DNA from 4 places in the Sodalis sp. RH15 genome. Region 4 is predicted to be linked to each of the others. Evidence: riboswitches for the same ligand, from Rfam matches in the RefSeq annotation. Region 4 holds a riboswitch; each other region holds the start of a gene.
The links. A riboswitch is a leader RNA that binds a small molecule or an ion and turns the genes downstream of it on or off. The one in region 4 is predicted to bind cobalamin.

Region 1: linked by a shared signal. The riboswitch ahead of btuB (TonB-dependent vitamin B12 receptor BtuB) and the one ahead of btuB (TonB-dependent vitamin B12 receptor BtuB) in region 4 are both predicted to bind cobalamin.
Region 2: linked by a shared signal. The riboswitch ahead of ACL2XO_RS15430 (cobyrinate a,c-diamide synthase) and the one ahead of btuB (TonB-dependent vitamin B12 receptor BtuB) in region 4 are both predicted to bind cobalamin.
Region 3: linked by a shared signal. The riboswitch ahead of ACL2XO_RS07720 (energy-coupling factor ABC transporter permease) and the one ahead of btuB (TonB-dependent vitamin B12 receptor BtuB) in region 4 are both predicted to bind cobalamin.

What each region holds. Positions count from the first base shown of each region.
Region 1 is NZ_CP178738.1:4,969-13,111, forward strand. Features, by position in the region: rRNA gene ACL2XO_RS00025 (16S ribosomal RNA) at 1-853, opposite strand, end outside; gene murI (glutamate racemase) at 1,207-2,082, opposite strand; gene btuB (TonB-dependent vitamin B12 receptor BtuB) at 2,027-3,907, opposite strand; cobalamin riboswitch at 3,977-4,164, opposite strand; gene trmA (tRNA (uridine(54)-C5)-methyltransferase TrmA) at 4,296-5,405, shown strand; gene ACL2XO_RS00045 (MFS transporter) at 5,690-7,048, shown strand; gene ACL2XO_RS00050 (NADPH-dependent oxidoreductase) at 7,442-8,143, shown strand, end outside.
Region 2 is NZ_CP178738.1:3,379,596-3,387,738, forward strand. Features, by position in the region: gene ACL2XO_RS15405 (decarboxylating cobalt-precorrin-6B (C(15))-methyltransferase) at 1-362, opposite strand, end outside; gene ACL2XO_RS15410 (cobalt-precorrin-7 (C(5))-methyltransferase) at 352-1,032, opposite strand; gene cbiD (cobalt-precorrin-5B (C(1))-methyltransferase CbiD) at 1,029-2,150, opposite strand; gene ACL2XO_RS15420 (cobalt-precorrin-8 methylmutase) at 2,150-2,794, opposite strand; gene cbiB (adenosylcobinamide-phosphate synthase CbiB) at 2,818-3,786, opposite strand; gene ACL2XO_RS15430 (cobyrinate a,c-diamide synthase) at 3,872-5,236, opposite strand; cobalamin riboswitch at 5,365-5,548, opposite strand; gene pocR (transcriptional regulator PocR) at 5,730-6,656, opposite strand; gene pduA (propanediol utilization microcompartment protein PduA) at 7,197-7,481, shown strand; gene pduB (propanediol utilization microcompartment protein PduB) at 7,478-8,143, shown strand, end outside.
Region 3 is NZ_CP178738.1:1,641,666-1,649,808, forward strand. Features, by position in the region: gene ACL2XO_RS07705 (hypothetical protein) at 1-545, shown strand, start outside; gene ACL2XO_RS07710 (hypothetical protein) at 1,465-1,665, shown strand; gene ACL2XO_RS07715 (hypothetical protein) at 1,685-1,873, shown strand; cobalamin riboswitch at 2,181-2,399, shown strand; gene ACL2XO_RS07720 (energy-coupling factor ABC transporter permease) at 2,665-3,330, shown strand; gene ACL2XO_RS07725 (hypothetical protein) at 3,332-3,685, shown strand; gene cbiQ (cobalt ECF transporter T component CbiQ) at 3,682-4,458, shown strand; gene ACL2XO_RS07735 (energy-coupling factor ABC transporter ATP-binding protein) at 4,470-5,309, shown strand; gene rlmF (23S rRNA (adenine(1618)-N(6))-methyltransferase RlmF) at 5,545-6,519, opposite strand; gene ACL2XO_RS07745 (hypothetical protein) at 6,735-7,589, shown strand; gene ACL2XO_RS07750 (SDR family NAD(P)-dependent oxidoreductase) at 7,633-8,143, opposite strand, start outside.
Region 4 is NZ_CP178738.1:5,977,227-5,985,369, forward strand. Features, by position in the region: gene murI (glutamate racemase) at 289-1,164, opposite strand; gene btuB (TonB-dependent vitamin B12 receptor BtuB) at 1,109-2,989, opposite strand; cobalamin riboswitch at 3,059-3,246, opposite strand; gene trmA (tRNA (uridine(54)-C5)-methyltransferase TrmA) at 3,378-4,487, shown strand; gene ACL2XO_RS27030 (MFS transporter) at 4,772-6,130, shown strand; gene ACL2XO_RS27035 (NADPH-dependent oxidoreductase) at 6,524-7,360, shown strand; gene ACL2XO_RS27040 (YijD family membrane protein) at 7,490-7,861, opposite strand; gene fabR (HTH-type transcriptional repressor FabR) at 7,867-8,143, opposite strand, start outside.

The DNA of each region.
Region 1 (8,143 bases), 230 kb from region 4:
GCCACGGCTCAAGGCCACAACCTTCAAATCGACATCGTTTACAGCGTGGACTACCAGGGTATCTAATCCTGTTTGCTCCCCACGCTTTCGTACCTGAGCGTCAGTCTTCGTCCAGGGGGCCGCCTTCGCCACCGGTATTCCTCCAGATCTCTACGCATTTCACCGCTACACCTGGAATTCTACCCCCCTCTACGAGACTCTAGCCTGCCAGTTTCAAATGCAGTTCCCGAGTTAAGCTCGGGGATTTCACATCTGACTTAACAAACCGCCTGCGTACGCTTTACGCCCAGTAATTCCGATTAACGCTCGCACCCTCCGTATTACCGCGGCTGCTGGCACGGAGTTAGCCGGTGCTTCTTCTGCGGGTAACGTCAATGATTGAATCTATTCAATCCAACCCCTTCCTCCCCGCTGAAAGTGCTTTACAACCCGAAGGCCTTCTTCACACACGCGGCATGGCTGCATCAGGCTTGCGCCCATTGTGCAATATTCCCCACTGCTGCCTCCCGTAGGAGTCTGGACCGTGTCTCAGTTCCAGTGTGGCTGGTCATCCTCTCAGACCAGCTAGGGATCGTCGCCTAGGTGAGCCGTTACCCCACCTACTAGCTAATCCCATCTGGGTTCATCCGATGGTGTGAGGCCCTAAGGTCCCCCACTTTGGTCTTGCGACGTTATGCGGTATTAGCTACCGTTTCCAGTAGTTATCCCCCTCCATCGGGCAGATCCCCAGACATTACTCACCCGTCCGCCGCTCGCCGGCAAAGTAGCAAGCTACTTTCCGCTGCCGCTCGACTTGCATGTGTTAGGCCTGCCGCCAGCGTTCAATCTGAGCCATGATCAAACTCTTCAATTAAAAGCTTGATGCTCAAAGATTTCATCTGGTTAATCTTTTGAATTAACTGTTTGTCACTCTTCAAGACTTGTATTGTTGTGTTTCGATACGGTCTTGTGAGTGCCCACACAGATTGTCTGATAAATTGTTAAAGAGCATGGCCGGGGAGGTCTAAATCTCACCTGGCGCGGGTTGCGTATATTACGTTTTCCCGCTGAAGAGTCAAGCTTTTATTTGTTTTAACAAAGCGCTTTTCCCTTCCCGACCCGGTCCGTCGCAGCGGTTAATCCCGGTCAGTGGAGGCGCATTATAGGGACTTCCCGAGGCGTGGCAAGCGCTTATTGCAGATTTTTCGCTGACAGGCTAATTCTTACTCAAGACGGCGTCGTCATAGACAATTTTTCCAGTGAAAAGAAGCCATAACGCTGCAAAACCGGCAACAATTCCATCGATTGCGGCGTCATGGTTAAACAATAGGCTTTATTTTCACTCGTAGAGCCGGTACCGGTTATTTCATGCGCGATAAGCCAGGCCGCGCGTTTCGCAATCGCGGAACCTGAATCCACCAGCCGGGTGCCATCAGGCAACACCGCTTTGAGCTCCTCCGCCAACAAGGGGAAATGGGTACAGCCCAGCACCACCGTATCGGGCGGCTCGACTAGCCGCAGCCAGGGCCGCAGAATTTTTTGCAAAACGGGGAGCGCAATGGTTTCACCATGCAGTTTGGCTTCCGCCAATTCAACCAGTTCGGCTGAACCCAAGGTGATGATATGGCAGTCGGCGGCAAACTTGGCGATCAAATCATGGGTATAGGTACGGTGTACCGTGGCGCGGGTAGCCAATAAGCCGACGATGCCATTGCGAGTAAGTTTGGCGGCAGGCTTGATCGCAGGCACCACGCCGACGATCGGGCAGGCAAAACGCTCCCGTAAAGCGGGTAAGGAGATAGTGCTGGCGGTATTACAGGCCACAATCACCATATCCAGCGCGTGCAATTGCTGAACAGCTGCGACGATATTGACCACTCGCTCGACAATAAAGTCTTCCGGCTTTTCGCCATAGGGGAACTCTTCATTATCGAAAACATAGATATAATGCGGATCCGGCAGTAACTCCCGCACTTCATCATAAATGGATAAACCACCCACCCCTGAATCAAAAATCAGGATGGTGGGTCGTTTTGTCTTGCTACCGTCAGAAGGAATAGGTTCCCGTGAGATAAAATTCTCGTCCTGCGGTCTGGTAGCCATAAGCTGTCTCATACTCTTTATCAAACAGATTGGCTATTCTACCACGAACCGTCAGGTGTGGCGTTAACGGATAAGAAGCGGCAATGTCCCATAAACTGACGCCCCCCATCTTCACCACCTGTTCAGTGTTATAATCCGTGTCATAACGCTGGCCGAGGTAATGGTAGTTAAGAGACCAGTCAATGGACGCCACTTGCCAATCCAACTGGTATTTTATCTGCTGCTTGGCCCGGCGGGCCAGGATCTGGTCCGTGGTGGCGTCTCGGGGATCGAGATATTCCAGGGTTAATTGATGCCGGAGCGGGCCGGTATCTACCGAGGCGGTCCATTCCACCCCTTTGATACGGGCTTTGCCGATATTGTAGTAGCGTTCATCCGCCGTATCGTAATCGATGAGATTATCAATATCGTTGCGATAAGCCGAAATACGCCAGTCCACCGGACCTGTCAGTCCTTCAACGCCGCCTTCCCATTGTTTGCTCTCTTCGGGATCCAGGTTGGCGTTACCGCCATAAGCGCCGTAGAGCTGGCCCAGGTTCGGCGCCTTGTACGCGGTGCCGTAAGAGCCGATCAGGCGGTAGCCTTCGATAAACTCCCAGGCGGCGCTGCTTTGCCAGGTGCCGTGCCAGCCAAATTGTGAATTGTCATCTCCCCGCACCGCGCCTTCCAATGTCACCGGTCCGAAAAGCTGCTGCGTCGTGGCATAGATGCCTGTGTTGTGCTGCTCGTAGCCATCGGTGAGGTAGTCGGTACCGGGTTCGGTTGTCTGTTTCTGCCAATCCACCCCGGCGCTGACCAGACCGTGAGTGACGTGGAGGGTATTGCCCCATTGCAGGTTGTATTGATCGGAATCGTCCAGGGTAGCGGAAGCCGAATAGGGTCCGTATTTGGGATCGTAGTTATAGTCCTTGGTATGGCTATAGCTGTATGAGAGCTGGGAGGCGTATATACCTTCCTGAAAACGCAGGCCGGTATCATAGGTGCGGCTATATAACTGGCGGGTATCGAGCAGCGCATCTTCATGCGCCGGGTCGGTATAGGCATAAGTGCCGTCATAAGCGGTACGATTGTCGTAGCCATACACCCGCGCGAAACCGCTGAACTGTTGATTGAACGTATGATCCAACGACGCGAACAGGGTCTTGCTCATGAATCCGTCCCGGTCGGGCTGCGCCGGATCGCCATAAGGGTCGGGCAAATTGGCCTGCACATCGAATCCGCGGGTATAGGTGTAATTTCCCGCCACCGTGGCCACGGTATTATCCCCCAGCCGCTGCTGAGTGGACCCATCGTAACTTTGGTAACCCTTTGAACCCATGCCGGCGCTCAGGGTGGTTCCGGGTTTTTCGCGGGTGGTGATGATATTGACCACCCCGCCGATGGCGTCCGAGCCGTAGACGGCGGAGCGCGGACCGCGGATAAATTCGATGCGCTGAACCAGAGAGATGGGAATTTGGCTAAGATCGGATGAGCCGGAAATCCCAGCCTGATTCAAACGCACGCCATCGATGAGCACCAGGGCGTGACTGGAATTGGTGCCGCGAATGAACAGAGAGCTTTGCTGTCCCAGTCCGCCGTATTGCGCGATATCCACGCCCGGTAAACGGCTTAAGGCTTCAGCTACCGATTTGATTTGGCCACGGTCGATATCCTCGCGTGTCACGACGCTGGTGGGCGCAAGCACTGATGAAACCGGCTGTGGAAAACGATTTGCCGAAACAATAAGTGTGTCATTACTGCCGTTTGGAGCGTTGTTATCCTGCGCCCACCCGGAGAATGTCGTAACGGACAATGCCGCCAGAACGGTATTTTTGATAGTCAACATTGACGTAGCATCCAATAGATAAAATAGGATGCCGCAGGTTCCGTGTTTGATAGCACGCGATAAACAGGGATATTGCGACGAAATACCGGCAGGTTTTCGGGCTTGGGATGTGTTTAACACCAGGCGACGACTTCCCGTCGAAAAGACAGTGTCTGCTTCCGCTATCGCCCTGACGTCCCCTCACCGCTGCGCGTCAGCTCCAGCTTAGAACTGGATTCCCTTTTAACTCACAAGAGACCGGGCAAATATCCTACAATCAAAGGGATAATTATGTCTATAGAACTCATTAGGTAAGAAATTATAAATTGAACAGCATTGGACATCATCCATTTATCCCCTACAATCCCCACAAACCGATAAAGTTGGCCCATATCGACGAGAAATCATCATGACTACCGAGACGTTGCCTATCGACGCTTACGAAACGCAATTGGCTGAAAAAGCCGCCCGACTAAAAGCGATGATGGCAGCTTACCGGGCGCCGGAGCCGGAAATATTCCGTTCACCGGTAAATCATTACCGGATGCGAGCCGAATTCAGGATTTGGCATGAAGAGCAGGACCTCTACCACATCATGTTTGATCCGCTCACCAAAGAGCGTATCCGCATCGATTTCTTTGCCGCCGGCAGCGAGTTAATCAATGGGTTGATGACGGCAATGATCCAGGCCTTGCGCCTTTCGCCGGTTTTACGCCGTAAGCTTTTTCAGCTGGATTATCTCACCACCATGAGCGGTAAAGCGGTCATCACGCTGATATACCACCGTCCGTTGGATGACGAATGGCGCGAGGCCGCCGCAGCGCTGCGGGATGAATTGCGGGCGCAGGGTTTTGCGGTAAATCTCATCGGCCGGGCCGCCAAAACCAAAATTTGCCTGGACCGGGATTATGCGGATGAAAGATTGCCGGTATCGGGAAGGGAACTCATCTACCGGCAGATTGAAAACAGCTTTACCCAGCCGAATGCCGCCGTCAATATCCATATGCTGGAGTGGGCGCTGGCGGCAACCCAAGACGCACGGGGAGACTTGCTGGAGCTGTACTGCGGCAACGGGAATTTTTCGCTGGCGCTGGCGCGTAACTTTGAGCGGGTGCTGGCGACGGAGATAGCCAAGCCTTCGGTGGAAGCGGCACAGTATAATATTGCCGCCAACCATATCGGCAATGTGCAGATCATCCGCATGTCGGCGGAGGAGTTTACCCAGGCCATGCAGGGTGTGCGGGAATTTACCCGGCTGAAAGATATCGACCTGGCCAGTTACCGCTGCGAAACTATTTTTGTCGATCCGCCGCGCAGCGGGTTGGATGACGCCACGGTGGAGCTGGTGCGGTGTTATCCGCGCATCCTGTATATCTCGTGCAATCCCGAGTCATTGTGCCGCAATTTGGAATCCCTTTCTCAAACTCACGACATCATACGCATGGCGCTGTTTGATCAATTCCCTTACACCCGTCATATGGAATGCGGCGTCTTATTGACGGCAAAAACGCCTGAATGAGCGGCGCCTGTTTCAGGGCGCTCTGCACTGCCGATTCCCGCATCGGCGAATAATCATTTCCCGCCATTACCGACACCACTGGCCCCATGACTGCAAACGCCTCCGTCGGGGGGCAATTTTCCCATTCTTATGCCCAACTCTTGGGCCCCTCCCTGCCAGGCCCTGAATATATTTTTACCGCCTTAATCGATATGTGACATGCTTCATATCAAAAATCCCATGTAAATTTAAAATATACTTTCACATTAAATAAAATGACGTTTTGTTTTTCAATGGGGTGAAGGATGTCTCGGACAAACTATCGATGGGTAATATGCGCATTGCTGTTTTTTGGTACCACCATAAATTATCTCGACCGGCAGGTGCTGAGCCTGTTGGAGCCGGCACTAGCCAAAGAATTCAGCTGGAGTAACAGCGACTACGCGAATATCGCAGCAGTGTTTCAATTTACTTACGCTATCGGGATGCTCTTTGCCGGACGGTTTGTCGATTTTACCGGAAGCAAGGTGGGGTACGCCTGGGTGTTAGGCATTTGGTCCCTTGGCGCGGTATTGCATGCCTTTGTGGCGCAGATAGGGGGTGGGATTTCCGCTATGCTGTCCTCGTTGAGTATATCGGTGCCAATAACGATAGCCGGATTTATGTTCGCCCGACTGGTTTTAGGATTGGGAGAATCGGGAAACTTCCCATGCGCTATTAAAGCCGTCGCCGAATGGTTTCCCAAGAAAGAGCGTTCTTTCGCCACCGGCATATTCAATTCGGGGGCAAATGTAGGCGCCATCCTCGCTCCCTTGGTCGTTCCGTGGTTAGCTTTACAATGGGGATGGGAATCAACGTTTGCCATCGTAGGTGTTATTGGCTTTGTTTGTTTATTCTTTTGGAAAAGATTGTTTGATTTGCCGTTGAAATTATTTACCAAAGGAAAATTGAATCAAGCAGAGTACGACTATATTTCCGAGGATGTGGATTCGAAACAAAACCGGGAACAGGAGCACGAAAAGATTTCCTGGTTTAGTTTGTTGGCCTATCGCCAGACCTGGGCATTCGCCATCGGTAAATTCTTAACCGACGGCGTATGGTGGTTCTTTATGTTCTGGCTACCGGCCTATCTGACCGCGCAATACAAGATGACAGGTACGCAAATGATGTTGCCCATCGCGACGATATATTGTATGACAATGGTGGGCAGTATCGGCGGCGGCTGGCTTCCCGCCATGTTCATGAAAAAAGGCCTTAATCCTTATGTTGCCCGTATGCGGGCTATGCTATTTATCGCCGTATTCCCGCTGTCCGCCCTTCTGGCCCAGCCATTGGGTCATGCAGGATTCTGGATGCCGGTTATCCTGATTGGTATTGCCGCCTCCGCTCATCAAGCATGGTCCGCGAATTTATTTACCACTGTATCTGATATGTTTCCTAACAAAGCCGTTGCCTCGGTAATTGGTATCGGCGGCATGGCGGGCGGATTCGGCGGCGTGGCCGTTACCAAGGTCGCCGGCGCGCTGTTCGATCATTATCAGGCGCTGGGAGAAATCAACGTGGGTTACGGCATTATGTTTATGTTTTGCGGATTAGCTTACCTCATTGCCTGGGCATTGATGAAAACGCTGGTGCCTCGATTTAAAGTCATTGAATTTGGTTAATGTTATTTAAATGTAACTGACGCTACGCAGTCGTACTCTCTAATATCAACGAATACAGCTTGATTGCACAACATATATTTGTGCTTTCAAGCTGTGAAGCAGCATCTCCCTCATCCTGCGGTCGGGTTATAATTTATATATTCATTTTAAAAATACATCCGGCCGAATTTCCTCGCGGCCATCTTCGTTACCAATATCTAACAACCAATTATCCGTTTTAACTTAATACATACCTCCATCAACCTTATTTTTCCGGCAGTGAAAACATATATTTCGCCTGCGCAGCCGATGCGGTAGATAAATATTTTGTTTCCATCATTGCATTGACACAATTGAAACAGATAGGTATGCATTGAGGTATCGCTTATTATCTCTTCCGGAGCAATTACATTAATGGCAACGTCAACATCCAAAGACCAGCAGCATGCCGCTTTGGCGGCGCGCTACGGCTCTGAATTGCCGCCCGAATGCGGCCCATGGAATGAAACCATCGCCGCTTTGCTGTCTCATCGCTCGGTACGGAAATATCTACCCAAACCATTACCGGATAATACGGTGACAACGCTCGCTGCTGCCGCCCAATCGGCCGCAACGTCATCTAATTTGCAAACCTGGTCGCTGATTGCCGTAACGGATCCTGCGCTTAAAGCACGTTTGTCCGCGGTTGCGGCCGGACAGAAACACATTATTGAATGCCCGCTATTTCTGGTGTGGGTGGCTGATTTATCAAGGCTGCGCCGCGTCGGCGAACAAAAACAGCAGCAGTTGGCGGCATTAAATTACCTGGAAATGCTATTGGTGGCCACCATTGACGCGGCGCTGGCAGCGCAGAATGCGGTGGTGGCGGCCGAATCCCTGGGATTGTCCACCGTCTATATCGGCGCGCTACGTAACGATACCCAGCGGGTGGCGGCTGAACTAAATTTGCCTGAAGGCGCGGTAGGCGTGTTCGGATTATGTGTGGGCTATGCCGATCACAGCGTTCCCGCCGAGGTTAAACCGCGCTTACCCCAATCGGTGGTGGTCCATCGGGATCAGTATGATGTCGCGGGCGAACCGGCCCGGTTGGACATCTATGACCAAGACCTGGCCGAG
Region 2 (8,143 bases), 2.6 Mb from region 4:
CCGGCCCAGAGGATAATCTGTTGAAGATTGCCGCCGCTGCCGCCGACAAAAACGGCGTCGGTCTGTCCGGCAAAAGGAAGCGGCAACGGCAGCGGCGCCACGCCCTCGACGACCTGCACCCGGCCAAGACGGAATTTGTCGCAATTGCGGCGGATCAGGTCCAGGGCCTCGGCGTTGCGCTCTATGGCCGCGACCTTCAGCGCCGGGTAGCGGCAGGCGGCTTCAACGGCCACGCTGCCGGTGCCGGCCCCCACGTCCACCATCACCTGCGCTTGCGCCAGATCCAGCCGCTCCAGCGCTATCTGGCGCACTTCGCGTTTGGTCATCGGCACGGCGCCGCGAATAAAGTCTTCATCTTTCATCAGGGAAACCTGTCCATTTGTCCGGTCCGCTTCGCAACGCGCCATGGCCGGCGGTAAGGTAGTGTTCATCGAGGATCGCCACCACATTCATGTCATATTCCCGCGCCACGTGTTGGGGAGACAGAATATGGATACGCTCGTCGGCATAGGAGAGATTTTCTCCCACCGCCAGGGTACGGCGCAGGCCGCGCGACAGGATCTGGCGGGCGATTTCATAGGGTCCGATATGCCGGTCGGTCATCATGGCCACTTTGCCGTGCCGCAGTATAAAATCGAAGTCCGGTTCGCGGCCGTGGCTGCTGGTAAGATAAATATCGTTCATGGACAGCCCCAGGCGCGAGAACAGGTATTGCACCGCGCTGATGCCGGGCACCACCAGCAGCGGCCCGTCCGCATGGCGGCTCAGGTAATCGCCGATGCCGTATAACATCGGGTCGCCGGACGCCAGCACCACCACCCGCTGCTCCCGGTGGGCGGCCAGCCAGGCGGCCAGGGCCGGGAGGGAGGCGTCCAGCAACCGTTTCTCCTGGCGTACTTCCGGGAAGCAGGCCAACTGGCGCGGGCTGCCGATAAGCACGTCGCAGCGTTCAATCAGCCCTCTGGCCCGGGGCGTAAGATAACCCACATCCCCAGGCCCCAGTCCCACCACGCTCAGGCGGGCATCGTTCATCGAAACGCCTCCGTTAATTCCGCCACCGGCCGGCTGCTGCCCAGCACCTGCTGATCGAAAGAGAACAGCAGCGCATCGCAGCGCGGCGGCCGGGGGGAGAAACGCAGCAGCTCGGTCATACGCTCCGCCACCCGCCGGGCAATGGCCGGATAGACCCGCTGCCAGCCGGCATCGTTTATCAGCGCCATCGCCTCCTCGGTGGTAAGGCAGGCCGCCACCCGGTGCATCAGTTCATGGGGAGCGTCGCACAGGGCCAGCCAGGCTACCAGGGTTTCCATCCGCCCGTCGGCGATATGGCTGTGCGTATGGAAAATTCCCGCCGCCACTTTTATAAGCTTACCGAAATGCCCCACCATCAATACCTGCCGGAAGCCCAGCCGCTCGGTCTCTTTGAGCATATAACCGACAAAATTGCTCATGGTGACAACGTCACCTGGATCCAGTCCCAATTGCTCGCGCACAAAACGCTCGCCGTGATTGCCCGGCACCAGGATCACCCGTTCGCGCCCTTCGGCCCGCTTCATGCCCAGCTCCAGCGACAGCGAACTTTTCCAGCTCTCCTCGGACATCGGCGTGACGATGCCGGTGGTGCCGATAATGGAAATCCCCCCCAGGATGCCCAGCCGGCCGTTGTAGGTTTTTCGCGCCCGCTCTTCCCCTTCGGGGGCGAAAATTTCCACGTCGGCGCCGCGCCCGGGACCTATCACCTCGCGCACCGCCGCCTCGATGGTTTGCCGGGGAGTTTTATTGATGGCGGCCTGGCCGATGTCCAGCCCGATACCGTTGCGGGTGACCCGGCCGACGCCGGCGCCGCCGTCAATGACGATGGCCGGGTCGCCGCGCAGGCTGACCCGGGCGAAAATCAGCATGCCGTCGGTGGCGTCCACATCATCGCCGCCGTCCTTGCGAATGGCTGCGGTGGCCTGTGCCGGGCTTATCAGCGGCCGCTCCACGTTCAGGTGCAGCGTGGCGCCGGACGGAGTGACGATGGAGACGTTGTCGATGATTTGCTGGCGCAGCAGCATCAGCGCGGCCACCTTCGCCGCGGCGGTGGCGCACGAACCGGTGGTATAGCCCTTGCGATAGGCCTTGCCGTTATGCCAAATCACCTCGTCCATCAGGCCTCCCGCAGCTGATACAAAATGGCGTTGACGATGGCGGCGGCGATATTGCTGCCGCCTTTGCGTCCCAGGGCGGCGATACAGGTGAGGCCGCTTTCCGCCAGCGCCTGTTTGGACTCGGCGGCGCCGACAAAACCCACCGGCACGCCGATCACCGCTTCCGGCCGGGCGCCGGTGCCCGCGGCCTGGTGTTCCAGCAAACGAAACAGCGCCGTCGGCGCGTTGCCGAACACAAACAGGCTTTTGCCCGGTTCGCCGACGGCCCGGTCCACCGCCGCCATGGAACGGGTGATGCCCTGCCGGCGCGCCTGTGCCGCCACCAGCTCGTCGCCGATAAAACAGTGGATCCGGCAGCCCAGGCGGGTCAGTTCATGCTTATTGATGCCAGACAGCGCCATGGTGGTATCGGTATACAGCGTACATCCGGCCGCCAGGGCGCTGGCGATGCCAGCGGGTGCGTCGGCGGAAAAATGCAGGATATCCAGCCAGTCGAAATCCGCGCTGGTATGAATGGCGCGCAGGATGATCTTCTCTTGCCATGGGTCGGAGAAATGAAATTCAGGCCGCTCGCGGGCAATAATGTCCCGGATAATATCGAAACTGGTCTGTTCGATTTGCTGCGGTTGCTTGATATAAGGCATTCTTTTCATCGCTCCGGGCGTTGTCACAGATTCGGTTGCAGATAATGTGCCGCGACAATACGCAGCAGGCACAGCAAGACCAGCGTTATGGCGGAAGCCAGGTACATCAGGCGAATGGCGGCGGTGATATCTTCCAGATCGATTTCACGGGTTTCCTCGCCGATCCAGGGTTTTTCCACCCACTCATTGAAATAGCGGTTGGGGCCGCCCAAACGCACCCCCAGCGCCCCCGCCACCGTGGCTTCCGACCAGGCGCAGTTGGGGCTTTTATGCTGATAGCGGTCGCGCCAGCCGATGCGCCAGGCCCGGCGCCCGTCCAGGCGCAGCGCCCCCGCCGACAGCGCCAGCACTATCCAGCCCAGCCGCGCCGGCAGCCAGTTGGCCAGGTCGTCCAGTTTTGCCGAGACATAACCGATGGCCCGGTATTTCGGCGTGCGGTAACCCACCATGGAATCCAGGGTATTTACCGCCTTATAGGCCATGGCCAGCGGCACGCCGCCGATAAACAGCCAAAACAGCGGCGCGATAACGCCGTCGACGCTGTTTTCCGCCACGGTTTCCACCACCGCCCGCATGATTTGCGGCCGGGATAAATGCTGCGTATCGCGCCCGACGATATAGGAGAGCTGCCGGCGGCTCTCTTCCAGGGTATCCGCCCGCAGGGCGTGATACACCGCCATGGCGGCATCGCGCAGACAGCGGGTGGCCAGCAGGGTATAGGTTAACCAGGCCTCCGCCAGCCACTGCAGCCAGGGATTGAACGACAGTAACCGCAACACCAGGTCCGCTATCAGCCAGGTTCCCCCCACCACCGTCAGCCACAGTATGCCGCCGCCCGCATAGAGCGTGGATTCGCCGGGGCAACAGCGGCGGATCAGCCGCTGCATTCCGCTGATGGCGTTGCCCATCCAGCGTACCGGATGGGGCCAATGGGGAGGGTCCCCCAGCCACAGATCGAGAAAATAACCGACAATATAGGCGCTGAGCGTCAACATGCCGCGTCTCCCCGCACCAAAAGCATACCGGCATCGCTCATGGATATGACCGCCTGTTGAACAGGCAATATCGCAGCAGTCGTCATAATTGCGCGCATCCCAGATCAAGCCAGCGTTTCACCATGGCGGGCCGCTGGTAGAAGTGCACGTGGAGATAGCTGGCGAAAATGTTGCCGCCGCCGTACCCGCCCGCCCACTGGTGGACGTCCCCGTTGGCGGCGGTTTTGCTCATGCGAAACAGCGGCGTTTCATCGGTGATGTATTCGGAGTGGTGGAACTCGTGCCCGCGCAGGGTTTCACCCCGGCCCGCCAGCAGATTGTCGCTTAACGACCGGCCTTCACAATAACCGAAGCGTTTAAGCCCCTGGGTCATGCGGCTAAAGCCCTGCAGCAGTCCCACCATGGGATAGCTGGTGCCGTCCTGTACTATCAGCGCCGCCCCCAGATACATCAGGCCGCCGCATTCGGCATAGATGGCGGCGCCGTTCTGTCCGGCGCGCAGCAGCGCCTGGCGCATGGGCCGATTATCCGCCAGCTGGGTCGGGAACATTTCCGGGAAACCGCCGCCGAGGTAGATCATTTGGCAGGGAGGTAAAACCCGATCGTGCAGCGGACTGAAACGGATAATTCGTACGCCGATATCCTGCAGCATCCGCAGGTTGTCGGGATAATAAAAATTAAACGCCTCGTCGTCCGCCAGGGCCAGGGTCAGCCCGGAATAACGCTCATGGCCCGGCAGCGCGGGCAGCCGGCCTACATCGGGGCGGCACTCGGCCAATGCCAGCAATCTATCCAGATCGATATGTTGCTCAACGCCGTCAGCCAACTGCTCCCATTGGGTTTGCCCGCGTTCGGACTCCCGCGCCGGAATCAGCCCCAGATGGCGGGAGGGTAAATTCCAGTCAGGCAATGGCGGCAGGTAACCCAATACCGGCACATTGCAGTAGCGCAGGATGGCGGTTTTGATGAGGTTGAAATGATTTTCCGAGGAAACGCGATTGATAATGACGCCGGCGATATTTACCGCCGGGTCAAACTGCTTGAACCCCAAGACGACTGCCGCCGCCGAGGTGGAAACCGCTTTGCCGTCGATAACCAGTATCACCGGCACCCTCAGCTGCTTGGCCAGGGATGCGCTGCTGCACCGATCCCCATCGCTGCCCAGCCCGTCGTAAAGACCCATGACGCCTTCAATGATACCGATATCGGCATCGGACATATGACGGTTGAACAGACCGTTCAGCGTTGACGATTCAAGCATATAGGCATCGAGATTGTGCGAGGGAATACCGCTTACCGCCTGATGCCAGCCGGTATCGATATAATCCGGCCCGCATTTGAAGGGCTGCACCCGCAAACCTCGCCGCGCCAGGGCGCGCAGCAGTCCCAGGGTGAGCAAGGTCTTGCCTGTCCCGCTTTGCGCGCCGCCGATGAGTATCGCTTTCATCTTCATCCCGTTACTCCCCAGAGGCGCCGCTGGGGATTGTCGCAAACAAAGGCTGCGGGAGACTCACTGTCCCGACGGCATTGTTGGGACAACCCGCTTCCCGCCGAAGGAGTTGTTACCGAGCCTATAAAGGCTATAGGCAATCAGGCAGGTTTTCTGGCTTGGCGTCATCCTTCTCCGAACCTTCCCAATCGGCTGAGATCAGTGGTTATCACGGAGTCGTCGGCATCACAGCAGCGGGGGCTGCGGAGGATTTTCACCTCCTTCCCTAACGGCCTTGCGGCACGTTTCACCTGAATGCAAAATGTACTTTTCCACAGCGGCCGGCGGCCCTGGTGAAGCCGGGCAATCGGCCGTTGATGACTAATGTAAAGTATTCAAAGGTGAATATACCCCCTTTCGGATCAAAAAAAATGTTCGCGGCGGCGGATTTATTTGGAATTTATCGGATGGCGATAACATTTTTTTGTTACGTCAATTTAAAGGGATAAAATTAATTAAATAAAGCAACGATATCTTTATTTTCCGGCGGCGAAAAGCGCTGTTCACGATAGGCCTGAGGAGTAATACGGTAGGTTTGGCGAAATAACTTGCAAAAGTAGCTTGCCTGAGAAAATCCGAGATTGCGGGCAATAGTGGCGATGGGCCAATCGCTTTGTTCAAGCATCTGCCGGGCGCTTTGCATACGCAATTGATTAACATAAGCGTTGAAGCCGACCCCCTGGTATTTCTTGAACAGTTTGCTGAAATAATAGGGACTGAGGTAGACCATCGCCGCCACGTCTTCCAGCCGCAGATCCTCGAAGTAATGATTGTCGATGCAGCGCAACGCTTTTTTCATCTTGCTCTCGTGCTGGCTGGGAACCGCCGTCCGGCGTTCTAGCGGCCCGTCGCCGTGCTCCTTGAATACCACCACTTCCAACTGCTGTTTCAGGTAGTTATCCACAATCATTTTCAGCAAATCGGCGGATGAGATGAGGCGATCGAAATCCACCACCGGAATTTTTTCATAGCTTTCAGTTAATTGATAATCTTTTTGCCAAGCCCTGCTGGTACAGTCCTGCACCGAAGGCAGGGTTACGGTGTCATGCACCCGGACCTGTCCGCATAAGACAAACCCAACCAAATGTCCGCTGATAAGCAGCGGAATGGAGAAGTCGGTCAGGCCGGCGTGGCAGCGGTAAATGCAGGGCTGATTGGATTTTGACGCTTCCAGTCCGCCGCACCTGTCGCTCATACGGCAGCGCCGGCTCATCTCCGGATCCTGGCGCATTAATTGACAAAAAGGGGTGAAGTGATATAAATCCGAGACTTCCTCGCCGTGAATATTCACCACCACAACCGCCAGATTGGTGGCATTAGCGAAATCCTGCGCGATTTTATTTATCAAATCTGAATCCATGAAACTGCCGGAATTCATATTCCCCCCTTTCTTCTTCAAAGCTACCTTAGATTCAATCATTTTTTACCCATTTGATAATGTGCTCCGGTACACAATTATCAAAACGGGGGTTCGATAGCACATAAGGCAAAACGCCGTTTCCCGCCGCGCCGGGAGAACGCCGCAGGTAATAAATAGTAAAACCATAATCAATTTTAAGCGCCCATCGGACTACAGATACCGTCAATGCTGGGTTTGTCGTTTTAAATCAGATAACACTTTTTCGTTATTATTCATTTTCTGTGGAATGAACATTATCAGCTCAGATCATAACTTTTCTTACTTTTCAAGTCGGTTAATTGAATACTGAAACTTCAATTACGGATATTTGCTATGGCTGTTCATTTCCCCCTGACCGATCACAGCTCGCTTTATTAAATAATCAAACCTAATTTTTGCTATAGCCGCGCCAATCATTTTCGCTATTTACAATGCAGGACGGCCATTAATTTTCACGGCGTTTGGGTATATTTCCAGCCGGACACCCAACGCATATCAACGATTGGTCGAGGTAACAAAATGCAACAAGAAGCCCTGGGTATGGTTGAAACCAAAGGTCTCACCGCCGCCATCGAAGCGGCCGATACGATGGTGAAGTCGGCCAATGTCGTGTTGGTCGGTTATGAAAAAATCGGCTCCGGTCTGGTTACGGTGATTGTACGCGGCGACGTAGGGGCGGTGAAAGCCGCCACCGACGCCGGCGCCATGGCCGCGGCCAACGTCGGCGAAGTGGTGGCGACCCATGTTATTCCGCGCCCCCACGGGGATGTGGAGAAGTTTTTGCCGAAAGGAATACGTGAATGAACACCGATAAAGCCATTGAGGAGATTTTGGCTAAGGTGATGGAAAAAATCGGTGAAGGCGCCACGGCGTCTCCTTCCCACACACCCTTGGATAAAGGTCCGGATATGTCGGAGAAAACCTGTAACCTGACTGAATTTGTGGGTACGGCCATCGGCGATACCATTGGCCTGGTGATTGCCAATGTCGACAGCGAGGTGCTGTCGGCGATGAAGCAGGAAAAACATTACCGCTCCATCGGCATTCTTGGCGCGCGTACCGGCGCCGGTCCGCAGATCATGGCGGCGGATGAGGCAGTGAAAGCCACCAACACCGAAGTGGTCAGCATTGAGCTGGCGCGCGATACCAAAGGCGGCGCCGGCCACGGCTCTTTGATTATCTTTGGCGGTGAAGATGTCTCCGATGTCAAGCGGGCGGTGGAAGTGGCGCTTAAGGAGCTGGATCGGACGTTTGGCGACGTTTACGCCAATGACGCCGGCCATATCGAACTGCAATACAGCGCCCGCGCCAGCTATGCGCTGGAAAAGGCCTTCGGCGCGCCCCTGGGCAAAGCCTGCGGCGTGATTGTCGGCGCGCCCGCCGCCATCGGCGTGGTGATGGCCGATACGGCGGTGAAATCCGCCAATGTGGATGTGGTGGCCTACAGTTCCCCCGCCAAGGGCACC
Region 3 (8,143 bases), 1.9 Mb from region 4:
GCGGTGCCGGTGGTGGCGCATCTGTTACTACGGCTGGCGCAACATCGGTAGGAAGCGGCGGCTCTGGTGGCTCGTATGGAAAATCTCGATATACCGGTGGATTTTCAGGAGTTGCTGTTGTTATTGGTGCTGCGGGCGTTCCTGTTATTGGCTCAAATGGCAGTAATGGTGGGCTAACCTCTTTTGGCTCGCTGCTTTCCGCGCCTGGGGGAATGGGTGGAATAAAAACTGGGCCAGCTATTCCGCCAATTTCGCCACAAGGCACTGCCACTCCATCTCTTCCAACTGGAGCGAATATTCTTTCACAGCAGGGAGGACAGGGGCGCCCATCAGCGGTTATTTCCACATTGGTTCTATTGCCCGGAGAAGGGGGGCAGTCTGGTATGGGCGCGGGAGCGGGAATAAACGCGGTTGGGCATAATGGTCAAACGGCGGTATCTCCTGGCACTGGAGGAAGTGGGGCTGCTAATACAGAAAATACAGCGTCAGCTTTCTCCGGCGGCTCAGGAGCGCCAGGTATGGTTATAATATGGGAGTATGTATAATATGGCTAGATATGCACTTATTAATAAAGAAATTGTTGTCAATATCATATTATGGGATGGAATGACACCCGTTGTTTGGCCGGATAATACAATACCGATACTTATTACCGATGATTCACCTGTAGATATGGGGTGGTTATATAAACAGGACGAATTCATCGTTCCGCCTGCTAATGCTTAGACAGCATGGTTAATATTATATATTAATTTGTTTGACATTGTGATGTTTTTAATAAAATAAAACATTCCAGAATATACGGAAATTTTCAATAACGGGTTTTTAATTTTTTAACCTGTAAGTTTAAACGTGATTATATATATACAAATTTTGAATATATGCTCACTTAATCATTATATCCATTCGATAAAATTATTGGAGGATTTCTAATGACAACAAACAACTTCAAATCCTTTGCCGCAGGTGCCGGTGCTAACGTCACCGCCCAGGCGGATTATGAAGCCCTGGCGCCCCATGGTTTTGCTACGTTTACCTCCAGCGGCAATTTCACTGTGCCGGTAGGCGTTACAACGATTTATATTTCCGGATGCGCTGGCGGCGGGGGCGGCAGTAACAATATAGCAAATGCTTCCGGCTCTTGCGCTGGCGGGGGCGGTGCTGGTCAATCGATTCAGAGAGCGGTGCTCAGTGTGACGCCAGGACAGGTAGTTCCTATTACCATAGGTGGAGCTGGATCGGGAGGTACTGGAGGTGGACAGGGCTCAGACAATGCCACAAAGGGTTCTAACGGAGGGAACACGATAGTAGGATCATTAATCACCTTGTCGGGGGGAAATGGCGGCAGTGTCGGCCGGGCTGGTATCAGTACTGGAGCCTTGGGCGGAGGTGCGGGTGGTAGCGGATTTCCTCAAGGCGGTTCTGGAAGTGACAGTGCCTCACCGGGCGCAAATACTTCAATAAATGGCTGGCCTGGTTTATCGGGCAATGGTGGTAGTTCGCCATTCGGTGGGGGTGGGGGCAATCAGCGCGCGGGTATTGGTAGTGCCGGCCCGAACGGTCTTCCAGCGGGTGGTTATGGGGCTGGTGGTTCTGGCGGCGCAACGCCATATTCTGGCGGTGGCAGTGGTGGAAATGGTGGCGCTGGTAGCGCTGGTTTTATAGAAATAGAGTGGTGAGGTGTATGGCAAACTATGCAGAAATTCAAAACGGTGTGGTCATAAATGTCTGTGTGTGGGATGGCGTTACACCTTTTGACGCTGGCGACGATATCCCACCAATTTTAATACCGGAAAATTCGCAGGCATGGATTGGTTGGGGATATACAGCTCCAGGCGGATTTGCCGCACCGCCAATTGAAATAATAGAATAATATTATAATGTCGCGCCGGTTGTTTTAATCGGCGCAATAAGCAGGTTGCTTGATTTCTTGATTTTATAAAATTGATTTAGATGCATGTTTCTAATTAAATTTTATAAGGCAATATTTGATGTAAATCATATTTCACCGTTACAAATATTTTCCGGTATTTTAAGCACAACCCCCGCCTCCCTAACAAAATCTGATATCCACCCGCTAATTTCTCCCGTTCATCATTTCTTCTTATCATGATCTACCGCAACAAAATCCCGACATAAGGTTTATTTATCCCTTGACGTTAATTGAAAAAAAACTCAGGATAAATTTCCGAGATTTGGGTGCCTTAGCTTCGCGATCGCGAGGCGGGTGAAACGGAAAGCCGGTGCAGATCCCTTTTGGGATAATCAATATTCCGGCGCAGCCCCCGCTACTGTAAGCCTGACGAATTTACCTTCAGCCACTGTGTTTTATGACATGGGAAGGCGGTAAAGAAGAATGACGGCAAGCCAGGAGACCGGCCCATCTCATACAGGAAGTACCAATCCCCGGGGTGATGGGAAGGGTTCGGTTATAACTTCGCGGCGAGAGTGGTTAACATTCCCCGTGTCTGAACTTATTTTCCTTCCTTCACTGCCGCATGTTGGTTTTTTAATTTGTGTTATATACCCAATGGTTTTCAAGCGGCGGCAAGCGAAAAATCCCGATGAGGCTTACTCAGGCAGGTTATTCGAGTGAAAGAGTCTATCCAGCACAGCTGCAACGAGAGAGATGATGGGTATAGTTGACACTCGTGAGGATCAGGCATGCATATCGAAGATGGAATTTTACCGCTGACGGCGTGCGCCGTTTATTATGCCGTGACGGCGGTTTTTGTTGTGCCGGGCATCTATGAAATAAAACGAAAAATCAAAACTAATCTCGCTTATAAACCTTTCCTCGCCATGATCGGCGTCGCGGTGTTTGTTATCTCGGCGATGCATTTGCCGGTGCCGGTCACCGGCTCCAGCTCTCATCCGTGCGGCACACCATTGGCGGCGATTATTATCGGTCCGTTCGCCACCGCGGTGGTGTCGATGATTGTGCTGTTTTTCCAGGCGGTCTTCCTGGGCCATGGCGGCATTACCACCATCGGCGCCAATACGGTCTCCATGGGCATTGCCGGGGCTTTTTCCGGTTACGCCGTGTGGAAATTCTTCAGGGCGTTTCGTTTTCCGTTATGGCTCGCCGCGGGCATGGCCGGCCTGGTGGGGGATTTGGTGACCTATCTCACCAGCGCGTTTGAGCTGGCGTTAAGCCTGCACGGCAACGTTCCGCTGGTGAAGCAGTGGATGATTTTTTTCATGGGCTACGGTCCGACGCAGCTGCCGCTGGCGGTGGCCGAGGCGGTTTTTACCGCCGCGGTGCTGCAGGCCATGGTCAGCCGGCGTCCTGACCTGTTGCCGGGAATCTTGACGAGAACGGGAGCATAACATGTCATTGCAGATTGAGACTCCGACCGAAGAGGCGAAAAAAACCCAATTTTTTGATGGTTTCACCAAAACCATGCTGGCGGTCATGTGCGTTATCCTGCTGTTTATCTTTGCCTCGGGGACCTATATGAATTCCCACAACATGGACGGCAGCGGTACGGATAACCACGTCAATGATTTGGCCACCGGCGTGGCGCACAAACCTCATCATCCCTTTGTGGAATTGCCGGGGGATGCCGAGGTGGGGGCCTTTTCCGTGGCCAACTTTTTCGCCGGCCTGATTGTGGGATATCATTGGCTGAAGCTGTTTGGCGGCAAGGGCAACGCCGTCGGGAGCAAAGAAGAAGAATCATGAGCCTGGCGCGTTTCGCCGATGAATCCTCCAGTCCCCTGCGCCGGCTGGACAGCCGGATAAAAACCGTTGTTTTGCTGTCGGCGGTGGCGGTGGCTTCCGTCTTGAGCCAATGGTATCTGGCGCTGGCATTATGGCTGGCCGCCATCAGTCTGTTTTGCGTTATGCCCTTTGACCGCAGGGCATTGTTAAAACGCTTGATCATGCCGATGGGTATTGCCTGGCTGGTATTTTTAAGCGTGCTGTTCACCCATGGCAGCCGGCTGCTGTTCACTATTCCGCTTCACTACTTTTCCCTTGATGCCTATCAGGAGGGATTGGTCTTCGGTATTGTCCTTTTTTTACGCATCATGGCGGCGGTGACCCTGGTTGCCGCCCTGTCATTCAGCACGCCGATGATAGATATCCTGGAAACGCTGCGCCTTTGCAAAGTGCCGCATACCGTTATTGATATTGCGGATATGATGTATCGTTATGTTTTTATTATGCAGGATACCGCCTTTACCATGCGGCAGGCGCAAATCAGCCGCTTGGGAGAGACTGTTTCCTGGCTGCGCAGAGTCAGGGATACGGGTAAGGTCGCCGGCGGTATCCTCATCCGATCCCTGGACCGAAGCACGCGGATTTATCAGGCCATGCTGGCTCGCGGTTATGATGAAGACAGTCACGACCTGTGCTTTTTTACCACCAAGGTGCCAAGGCGGGATAAATTGATTGGCCTGGCCGCCGGCTTATTGCTGATATTGGTCGTCACGCTGAATGTGTTAAGCCGCTAACCGAGAAAACCATGGACATTATCAAGCTTTCCGACGTCAGCTTCTCTTATGACGGTAAACACAATGCACTGAATCATCTGGATCTGACCGTTGGCCAGGGCGAGCGTGTCGCTGTTTTGGGCCCCAATGGCGCGGGGAAGTCGACGCTGTTTCAGCTCTTTAACGGACTGTTGCTGCCTCAGGGCGGACGGGTGGTGGTGGATAGCCTGCCGGTGGTGAGGGAGAACTTCATCGAACTGCGGCGCCGGGTGGGCATGGTTTTCCAGGACTCAGACGACCAGCTGTTTAACGCCACGGTTTATCGGGAAGTCGCCTACGGCCTGGTTAATATGAAAATTGCCGGCGAGGAATTGGATAACACCGTACGCTGGGCGCTGAATATCGTCGGCATGGAGTCCTATATTCACCGCAATCCTTTTAATCTCAGCGGCGGCGAGAAGAAGCGCATTGCCCTGGCAAGCGTAATTGCGATGAAACCGAAAGTCCTGGTGCTGGATGAACCCTTTAATGCCCTCGACCCCCGGTCGGCCAGTCATTTGGTGCATATGCTGAACGATATCAATAAAACCCTGGGCATCACCCTGATTTTTACCCTCCATGATATGGATATCGTTCCGCTGCTGGCGGACAAGGTCTATTTGATGGATAAAGGGGAAGTGGTTCTGGGGGGGAATCTCTCTGAGTTTTTCAATCAAAAAGACATTCTGCGGCGTTTCGAACTGAGATTGCCTCGGGTGGCTCATCTGGCGGAGCTGTTGATGCGCGACGGCCGGCTCGATGAAAAGGGGCTGCCGCTAACCATCGGTCAGGCCAAAGAGATGATAGAGGCGGCGCTGGCGGCCAAATCGTGATTATTCCATCCGGACGTGCCGATTTGCAAGGCCGGTTAGCGCCGAGGGTTATCTTGCTGACCCTTGTCGTCATGGCACGCCGGCGCCCGCCGAAGGTAATCCCGTTGAACCGTGTCGCCACGACAGGCCGGCGAGCGCCGAGGGTAACGTTGATTCTTGCTGTCGCCAGCCGCTAACGTTAACGGCTTGTCCTCGGCGGCTGTTTATAGGCTTCTCGCCGCCGGGAGCCGCCGGGTTATTCCGGTTTCTGCCAGCGCTCGGCGGCCCATTGCGCCTGTTGTTCGGCATTCTGGAAGGTCCAGGCGATAAAGCGGCTGATTTTCTGGCCTTGGGCCATATCAATGGTGCGCACATCGTACGCATCGGCCAGCTTCAGGGCCTCATACAGCGGCGGCAGGGTGGTGTGCTTGGAAATCAGCGAGGTGAACCACAGGCAGTTTTTGCCTTTGCCGACGCTTTCTTCGACCATCTTGCCGACGAAGGCCAATTCACCCCCTTCACACCAGAGTTCGTTATTTTTACCGCCGAAATTTTGCACCGGCGTGTCCGCCACTTCGCCTTTGCCGAGTTTATGCAGCTTCAGCCGGGTGCTGGCGCGCGCCTCCTCCGCCGAACCATGGAAAGGCGGGTTGCATATAGTAGCGTCAAAGCGTTCTGCGATGCCGATGATATTGTCAAAAATAGCGTCGCTTTGCTTTTGGTGGCGCAACCGCACGCTGTTTCTCAGCGTGGGATTCATCTCCACCAGCATTTTGGCCGAGTTTAGCGAAATTTTGTCATTTTCCGAGCCGGTGAAACGCCAGCCGTACTCATGCTGGCCGATAATGGGATAAATACAGCTGGCTCCCACGCCCACATCCAGGATGGCGATATTTTTGCCGCGGGGTATTTCTTGACCATTACCGTCCGCCAGCAAATCGGCGAGATAATGTATATAGTCTGCTCGGCCGGGAATTGGCGGACAGAGGTAATTCGCGGGAATATCCCAGTGCTCGATGCCGTAATAATGTAGTAATAAGGCTTTATTCAGCATTTTCACCGCCGCGGGATCGGCAAAATCCACCGAAATGTCTCCCCAGGCATTGGGTTTAACGAACGGCGCCAGCGCCGGGCAACGGCCGATCAGCGCATCAAAATCATAGCGTGAACGATGGCGGTTCCGCGGATGCAGGTGGTTTTTTTGCTGCGGGAAGGTTTTCTTGTGTTCCATCGTTCAGATTCTCAGGCGGGTTGTTCCGGCGGCTAAGATAACACAATGTCCGGCGTAGGGGGGAGTGGACGGCAAAAAGCCGGAAAATCGATGCCGGAAAAAATCAGCCTTATCTTATGGCGTTTGGCGGCGATATTCCGCTCAGACATCGTCACCGCAGTTTGGACAATGGATGGAGAGGGGCAATTGCTATAGAATGAGTGTTCCTCTCGCAAATGGATATGCTGCAAAACGCCATGATCACACTTTTCCAGAAATGGGCGGCGGTGTTTTTATTGGGAAGCCTGTTGTCCACCTCCGCCGTTGCCGCGGTTAGCTGCGCTGACAAACATCGCAGGGTGAACGACAATAACAATCTCATCATGTTGGACGGCAATGCGAGGGGGAATATCAAGATGATGGTCTCCGGCATGGTAGGGAAGGATGTGAATGAACAGGCCTCCGGCAACATTCGCTTTGATCGCTGCGGTGTCTTGTCCGATGCGCTTTTTGATTATCGTAAATCCGAAGGCAGCGTGATCCTGCGGATGATCAACCATACCGTCAAAGCGCCGGGCGGCTGGGAATCCGACTATGAAATTACCGTCATCCTGGATAAAGAGGGGACCCAGACATTGGCGACCCACAAGCTGGGAAAAATCAATTTTTCCACCGATAAAACCGGTTTGATCGCCACGTCTACGGATGCTTTTACCATTAACGATCAAAAAGGCTTTACTACCACGGTGTATAGCTATGACAAGCGGCGCCGGCTGGTGAAAAGCGTCTCGCGCGGTTCGGATGCGCTGGCGAACGATCAGTACGTTTATAACTACGACAAAAAAGGCCTGTTAGCCACCACCGCGTCTTCGAAAGGCTCCACGACCTACCGTTATGATAACGCGGGAAGGGAACTGGGCTCCAATTCGGTTTCAACCACATCCATCAGCCAGATTTCCAAGATTGAAGAGTGCCAGCGCTTCGACGCGGTGGGGAATTGTGTTTTAAGCTACGGCCGGGAAACGGAAATCTTCCCTCTTTATGTCATAAAGCGCCACAGAAGCACGGCGATGCAATATCAATATTGGTAACGCATCCCACCTCCCCGGTCCCGGCGTGAAGCGACATTTTCAATCAAACGATGCTGTTCACCACGCCGCCGTCTACCCGCAATGCGGCGCCGGTGGTGGCGGAAGCTTGCGTTGAGCAGGTGTAGATCACCAGATTGGCCACTTCTTCCGGGGTTGCCAGCCGTTGCAGGATAGAAGTGGAGCGCTGGGTGCGTACGAAATCGGCTCCGGCCTCTTCGATGCTGATGCCTGCTTCCTCCGCGCTTCCCTTCAGCATGGCCCGGACCCCGTCGGACAGTGTCGGTCCGGGCAATACGGAATTCACCGTTACGCCGCTGCCGGCGGCAAGCTTGGCCAACCCGCCCGCAACCGCGAGCTGCGCCGTTTTCGTCACGCCGTAATGGATCATTTCAGCGGGAATATTCAGCGCCGATTCCGATGAGATAAAGACGATGCGGCCCCAATTGCGATCCAGCATGCCCGGCAGATAGAAGCGCGACAAGCGTACGCCGGACATCACGTTGGTTTGGAAATAGTGTTCCCATTCGTCGTCGTCTATTCTGAAAAAAGGTTTC
Region 4 (8,143 bases):
ACTTGTATTGTTGTGTTTCGATACGGTCTTGTGAGTGCCCACACAGATTGTCTGATAAATTGTTAAAGAGCATGGCCGGGGAGGTCTAAATCTCACCTGGCGCGGGTTGCGTATATTACGTTTTCCCGCTGAAGAGTCAAGCTTTTATTTGTTTTAACAAAGCGCTTTTCCCTTCCCGACCCGGTCCGTCGCAGCGGTTAATCCCGGTCAGTGGAGGCGCATTATAGGGACTTCCCGAGGCGTGGCAAGCGCTTATTGCAGATTTTTCGCTGACAGGCTAATTCTTACTCAAGACGGCGTCGTCATAGACAATTTTTCCAGTGAAAAGAAGCCATAACGCTGCAAAACCGGCAACAATTCCATCGATTGCGGCGTCATGGTTAAACAATAGGCTTTATTTTCACTCGTAGAGCCGGTACCGGTTATTTCATGCGCGATAAGCCAGGCCGCGCGTTTCGCAATCGCGGAACCTGAATCCACCAGCCGGGTGCCATCAGGCAACACCGCTTTGAGCTCCTCCGCCAACAAGGGGAAATGGGTACAGCCCAGCACCACCGTATCGGGCGGCTCGACTAGCCGCAGCCAGGGCCGCAGAATTTTTTGCAAAACGGGGAGCGCAATGGTTTCACCATGCAGTTTGGCTTCCGCCAATTCAACCAGTTCGGCTGAACCCAAGGTGATGATATGGCAGTCGGCGGCAAACTTGGCGATCAAATCATGGGTATAGGTACGGTGTACCGTGGCGCGGGTAGCCAATAAGCCGACGATGCCATTGCGAGTAAGTTTGGCGGCAGGCTTGATCGCAGGCACCACGCCGACGATCGGGCAGGCAAAACGCTCCCGTAAAGCGGGTAAGGAGATAGTGCTGGCGGTATTACAGGCCACAATCACCATATCCAGCGCGTGCAATTGCTGAACAGCTGCGACGATATTGACCACTCGCTCGACAATAAAGTCTTCCGGCTTTTCGCCATAGGGGAACTCTTCATTATCGAAAACATAGATATAATGCGGATCCGGCAGTAACTCCCGCACTTCATCATAAATGGATAAACCACCCACCCCTGAATCAAAAATCAGGATGGTGGGTCGTTTTGTCTTGCTACCGTCAGAAGGAATAGGTTCCCGTGAGATAAAATTCTCGTCCTGCGGTCTGGTAGCCATAAGCTGTCTCATACTCTTTATCAAACAGATTGGCTATTCTACCACGAACCGTCAGGTGTGGCGTTAACGGATAAGAAGCGGCAATGTCCCATAAACTGACGCCCCCCATCTTCACCACCTGTTCAGTGTTATAATCCGTGTCATAACGCTGGCCGAGGTAATGGTAGTTAAGAGACCAGTCAATGGACGCCACTTGCCAATCCAACTGGTATTTTATCTGCTGCTTGGCCCGGCGGGCCAGGATCTGGTCCGTGGTGGCGTCTCGGGGATCGAGATATTCCAGGGTTAATTGATGCCGGAGCGGGCCGGTATCTACCGAGGCGGTCCATTCCACCCCTTTGATACGGGCTTTGCCGATATTGTAGTAGCGTTCATCCGCCGTATCGTAATCGATGAGATTATCAATATCGTTGCGATAAGCCGAAATACGCCAGTCCACCGGACCTGTCAGTCCTTCAACGCCGCCTTCCCATTGTTTGCTCTCTTCGGGATCCAGGTTGGCGTTACCGCCATAAGCGCCGTAGAGCTGGCCCAGGTTCGGCGCCTTGTACGCGGTGCCGTAAGAGCCGATCAGGCGGTAGCCTTCGATAAACTCCCAGGCGGCGCTGCTTTGCCAGGTGCCGTGCCAGCCAAATTGTGAATTGTCATCTCCCCGCACCGCGCCTTCCAATGTCACCGGTCCGAAAAGCTGCTGCGTCGTGGCATAGATGCCTGTGTTGTGCTGCTCGTAGCCATCGGTGAGGTAGTCGGTACCGGGTTCGGTTGTCTGTTTCTGCCAATCCACCCCGGCGCTGACCAGACCGTGAGTGACGTGGAGGGTATTGCCCCATTGCAGGTTGTATTGATCGGAATCGTCCAGGGTAGCGGAAGCCGAATAGGGTCCGTATTTGGGATCGTAGTTATAGTCCTTGGTATGGCTATAGCTGTATGAGAGCTGGGAGGCGTATATACCTTCCTGAAAACGCAGGCCGGTATCATAGGTGCGGCTATATAACTGGCGGGTATCGAGCAGCGCATCTTCATGCGCCGGGTCGGTATAGGCATAAGTGCCGTCATAAGCGGTACGATTGTCGTAGCCATACACCCGCGCGAAACCGCTGAACTGTTGATTGAACGTATGATCCAACGACGCGAACAGGGTCTTGCTCATGAATCCGTCCCGGTCGGGCTGCGCCGGATCGCCATAAGGGTCGGGCAAATTGGCCTGCACATCGAATCCGCGGGTATAGGTGTAATTTCCCGCCACCGTGGCCACGGTATTATCCCCCAGCCGCTGCTGAGTGGACCCATCGTAACTTTGGTAACCCTTTGAACCCATGCCGGCGCTCAGGGTGGTTCCGGGTTTTTCGCGGGTGGTGATGATATTGACCACCCCGCCGATGGCGTCCGAGCCGTAGACGGCGGAGCGCGGACCGCGGATAAATTCGATGCGCTGAACCAGAGAGATGGGAATTTGGCTAAGATCGGATGAGCCGGAAATCCCAGCCTGATTCAAACGCACGCCATCGATGAGCACCAGGGCGTGACTGGAATTGGTGCCGCGAATGAACAGAGAGCTTTGCTGTCCCAGTCCGCCGTATTGCGCGATATCCACGCCCGGTAAACGGCTTAAGGCTTCAGCTACCGATTTGATTTGGCCACGGTCGATATCCTCGCGTGTCACGACGCTGGTGGGCGCAAGCACTGATGAAACCGGCTGTGGAAAACGATTTGCCGAAACAATAAGTGTGTCATTACTGCCGTTTGGAGCGTTGTTATCCTGCGCCCACCCGGAGAATGTCGTAACGGACAATGCCGCCAGAACGGTATTTTTGATAGTCAACATTGACGTAGCATCCAATAGATAAAATAGGATGCCGCAGGTTCCGTGTTTGATAGCACGCGATAAACAGGGATATTGCGACGAAATACCGGCAGGTTTTCGGGCTTGGGATGTGTTTAACACCAGGCGACGACTTCCCGTCGAAAAGACAGTGTCTGCTTCCGCTATCGCCCTGACGTCCCCTCACCGCTGCGCGTCAGCTCCAGCTTAGAACTGGATTCCCTTTTAACTCACAAGAGACCGGGCAAATATCCTACAATCAAAGGGATAATTATGTCTATAGAACTCATTAGGTAAGAAATTATAAATTGAACAGCATTGGACATCATCCATTTATCCCCTACAATCCCCACAAACCGATAAAGTTGGCCCATATCGACGAGAAATCATCATGACTACCGAGACGTTGCCTATCGACGCTTACGAAACGCAATTGGCTGAAAAAGCCGCCCGACTAAAAGCGATGATGGCAGCTTACCGGGCGCCGGAGCCGGAAATATTCCGTTCACCGGTAAATCATTACCGGATGCGAGCCGAATTCAGGATTTGGCATGAAGAGCAGGACCTCTACCACATCATGTTTGATCCGCTCACCAAAGAGCGTATCCGCATCGATTTCTTTGCCGCCGGCAGCGAGTTAATCAATGGGTTGATGACGGCAATGATCCAGGCCTTGCGCCTTTCGCCGGTTTTACGCCGTAAGCTTTTTCAGCTGGATTATCTCACCACCATGAGCGGTAAAGCGGTCATCACGCTGATATACCACCGTCCGTTGGATGACGAATGGCGCGAGGCCGCCGCAGCGCTGCGGGATGAATTGCGGGCGCAGGGTTTTGCGGTAAATCTCATCGGCCGGGCCGCCAAAACCAAAATTTGCCTGGACCGGGATTATGCGGATGAAAGATTGCCGGTATCGGGAAGGGAACTCATCTACCGGCAGATTGAAAACAGCTTTACCCAGCCGAATGCCGCCGTCAATATCCATATGCTGGAGTGGGCGCTGGCGGCAACCCAAGACGCACGGGGAGACTTGCTGGAGCTGTACTGCGGCAACGGGAATTTTTCGCTGGCGCTGGCGCGTAACTTTGAGCGGGTGCTGGCGACGGAGATAGCCAAGCCTTCGGTGGAAGCGGCACAGTATAATATTGCCGCCAACCATATCGGCAATGTGCAGATCATCCGCATGTCGGCGGAGGAGTTTACCCAGGCCATGCAGGGTGTGCGGGAATTTACCCGGCTGAAAGATATCGACCTGGCCAGTTACCGCTGCGAAACTATTTTTGTCGATCCGCCGCGCAGCGGGTTGGATGACGCCACGGTGGAGCTGGTGCGGTGTTATCCGCGCATCCTGTATATCTCGTGCAATCCCGAGTCATTGTGCCGCAATTTGGAATCCCTTTCTCAAACTCACGACATCATACGCATGGCGCTGTTTGATCAATTCCCTTACACCCGTCATATGGAATGCGGCGTCTTATTGACGGCAAAAACGCCTGAATGAGCGGCGCCTGTTTCAGGGCGCTCTGCACTGCCGATTCCCGCATCGGCGAATAATCATTTCCCGCCATTACCGACACCACTGGCCCCATGACTGCAAACGCCTCCGTCGGGGGGCAATTTTCCCATTCTTATGCCCAACTCTTGGGCCCCTCCCTGCCAGGCCCTGAATATATTTTTACCGCCTTAATCGATATGTGACATGCTTCATATCAAAAATCCCATGTAAATTTAAAATATACTTTCACATTAAATAAAATGACGTTTTGTTTTTCAATGGGGTGAAGGATGTCTCGGACAAACTATCGATGGGTAATATGCGCATTGCTGTTTTTTGGTACCACCATAAATTATCTCGACCGGCAGGTGCTGAGCCTGTTGGAGCCGGCACTAGCCAAAGAATTCAGCTGGAGTAACAGCGACTACGCGAATATCGCAGCAGTGTTTCAATTTACTTACGCTATCGGGATGCTCTTTGCCGGACGGTTTGTCGATTTTACCGGAAGCAAGGTGGGGTACGCCTGGGTGTTAGGCATTTGGTCCCTTGGCGCGGTATTGCATGCCTTTGTGGCGCAGATAGGGGGTGGGATTTCCGCTATGCTGTCCTCGTTGAGTATATCGGTGCCAATAACGATAGCCGGATTTATGTTCGCCCGACTGGTTTTAGGATTGGGAGAATCGGGAAACTTCCCATGCGCTATTAAAGCCGTCGCCGAATGGTTTCCCAAGAAAGAGCGTTCTTTCGCCACCGGCATATTCAATTCGGGGGCAAATGTAGGCGCCATCCTCGCTCCCTTGGTCGTTCCGTGGTTAGCTTTACAATGGGGATGGGAATCAACGTTTGCCATCGTAGGTGTTATTGGCTTTGTTTGTTTATTCTTTTGGAAAAGATTGTTTGATTTGCCGTTGAAATTATTTACCAAAGGAAAATTGAATCAAGCAGAGTACGACTATATTTCCGAGGATGTGGATTCGAAACAAAACCGGGAACAGGAGCACGAAAAGATTTCCTGGTTTAGTTTGTTGGCCTATCGCCAGACCTGGGCATTCGCCATCGGTAAATTCTTAACCGACGGCGTATGGTGGTTCTTTATGTTCTGGCTACCGGCCTATCTGACCGCGCAATACAAGATGACAGGTACGCAAATGATGTTGCCCATCGCGACGATATATTGTATGACAATGGTGGGCAGTATCGGCGGCGGCTGGCTTCCCGCCATGTTCATGAAAAAAGGCCTTAATCCTTATGTTGCCCGTATGCGGGCTATGCTATTTATCGCCGTATTCCCGCTGTCCGCCCTTCTGGCCCAGCCATTGGGTCATGCAGGATTCTGGATGCCGGTTATCCTGATTGGTATTGCCGCCTCCGCTCATCAAGCATGGTCCGCGAATTTATTTACCACTGTATCTGATATGTTTCCTAACAAAGCCGTTGCCTCGGTAATTGGTATCGGCGGCATGGCGGGCGGATTCGGCGGCGTGGCCGTTACCAAGGTCGCCGGCGCGCTGTTCGATCATTATCAGGCGCTGGGAGAAATCAACGTGGGTTACGGCATTATGTTTATGTTTTGCGGATTAGCTTACCTCATTGCCTGGGCATTGATGAAAACGCTGGTGCCTCGATTTAAAGTCATTGAATTTGGTTAATGTTATTTAAATGTAACTGACGCTACGCAGTCGTACTCTCTAATATCAACGAATACAGCTTGATTGCACAACATATATTTGTGCTTTCAAGCTGTGAAGCAGCATCTCCCTCATCCTGCGGTCGGGTTATAATTTATATATTCATTTTAAAAATACATCCGGCCGAATTTCCTCGCGGCCATCTTCGTTACCAATATCTAACAACCAATTATCCGTTTTAACTTAATACATACCTCCATCAACCTTATTTTTCCGGCAGTGAAAACATATATTTCGCCTGCGCAGCCGATGCGGTAGATAAATATTTTGTTTCCATCATTGCATTGACACAATTGAAACAGATAGGTATGCATTGAGGTATCGCTTATTATCTCTTCCGGAGCAATTACATTAATGGCAACGTCAACATCCAAAGACCAGCAGCATGCCGCTTTGGCGGCGCGCTACGGCTCTGAATTGCCGCCCGAATGCGGCCCATGGAATGAAACCATCGCCGCTTTGCTGTCTCATCGCTCGGTACGGAAATATCTACCCAAACCATTACCGGATAATACGGTGACAACGCTCGCTGCTGCCGCCCAATCGGCCGCAACGTCATCTAATTTGCAAACCTGGTCGCTGATTGCCGTAACGGATCCTGCGCTTAAAGCACGTTTGTCCGCGGTTGCGGCCGGACAGAAACACATTATTGAATGCCCGCTATTTCTGGTGTGGGTGGCTGATTTATCAAGGCTGCGCCGCGTCGGCGAACAAAAACAGCAGCAGTTGGCGGCATTAAATTACCTGGAAATGCTATTGGTGGCCACCATTGACGCGGCGCTGGCAGCGCAGAATGCGGTGGTGGCGGCCGAATCCCTGGGATTGTCCACCGTCTATATCGGCGCGCTACGTAACGATACCCAGCGGGTGGCGGCTGAACTAAATTTGCCTGAAGGCGCGGTAGGCGTGTTCGGATTATGTGTGGGCTATGCCGATCACAGCGTTCCCGCCGAGGTTAAACCGCGCTTACCCCAATCGGTGGTGGTCCATCGGGATCAGTATGATGTCGCGGGCGAACCGGCCCGGTTGGACATCTATGACCAAGACCTGGCCGAGTTCAGCCGGCGAAATGAACTGTCGGTGAGTAATTGGACCAATCGGGTGATTGCGCGAACCAAAGAGCTCAGGGCGATGGCGGGACGAGATAAATTAGCCGCGGCACTGCGCGCGCTGGGATTCCCTTTGAGTTAAAGACAAATGATTAAAAAGGTATTAGTGCGAAAATGCTTTGATATATGTTCTATGGTTTCTAGTAGACACTACCCGGTTTATAGGTAACTGAAATTGCATAGTTAATGGCTATGGAAGGCGTAATGCTGATTAAAAATCCTGGTCCTCACCAGAACGGTCTAGCCGTTTTAATTTTCGTCCGATCCAAAACACCAGCACTACCGCCAGGATGGCCGGCACAAAATTGGAACCGATGGCCGGATACTCCGCCCGGATAATGGCGCTATAAAGCAACAGACCCAGTAGGAAACTCGCCGCGGCCAGAGAAGGAAATCCCTGGGGCATGGCGCGATCCTGGTAATGCTGATGCAGGCAGTACACCGACAGCACCAACGTTATAATGGGGAAAATGGAAAAGGGCACAATGGAACTGAATATGGCCGCGAAGGCGCCATTGATGGATAAGCCGGCGATCAATGCCAGGACTAATATTCCTTTTTCTCCGAGGGGTTTGTTCGTCATATCACCTACCTGCTTTCATCAAGAGAAAGGGCGGCCGCTTTTTCCTGCTCCCGGCGATACCAGTAAAAGGCCCCCTTTGAAATCATTCGCAGCTGCAATACCAGGCGCTCTTCCAGTTCGCGACGCTCTTTGATGTCCACATCCAGCGCCTCGGCGCCGGCATTGAAGACAATGATGACCATGGCCTCGGCCTGGGCCTCGGTAAAGCTGCGCGGCATATGATTTTCGATTTCGAGATAGTCGGCAAGTTCCGCGATAAAATGCTGGATTTCGCGGGCGACG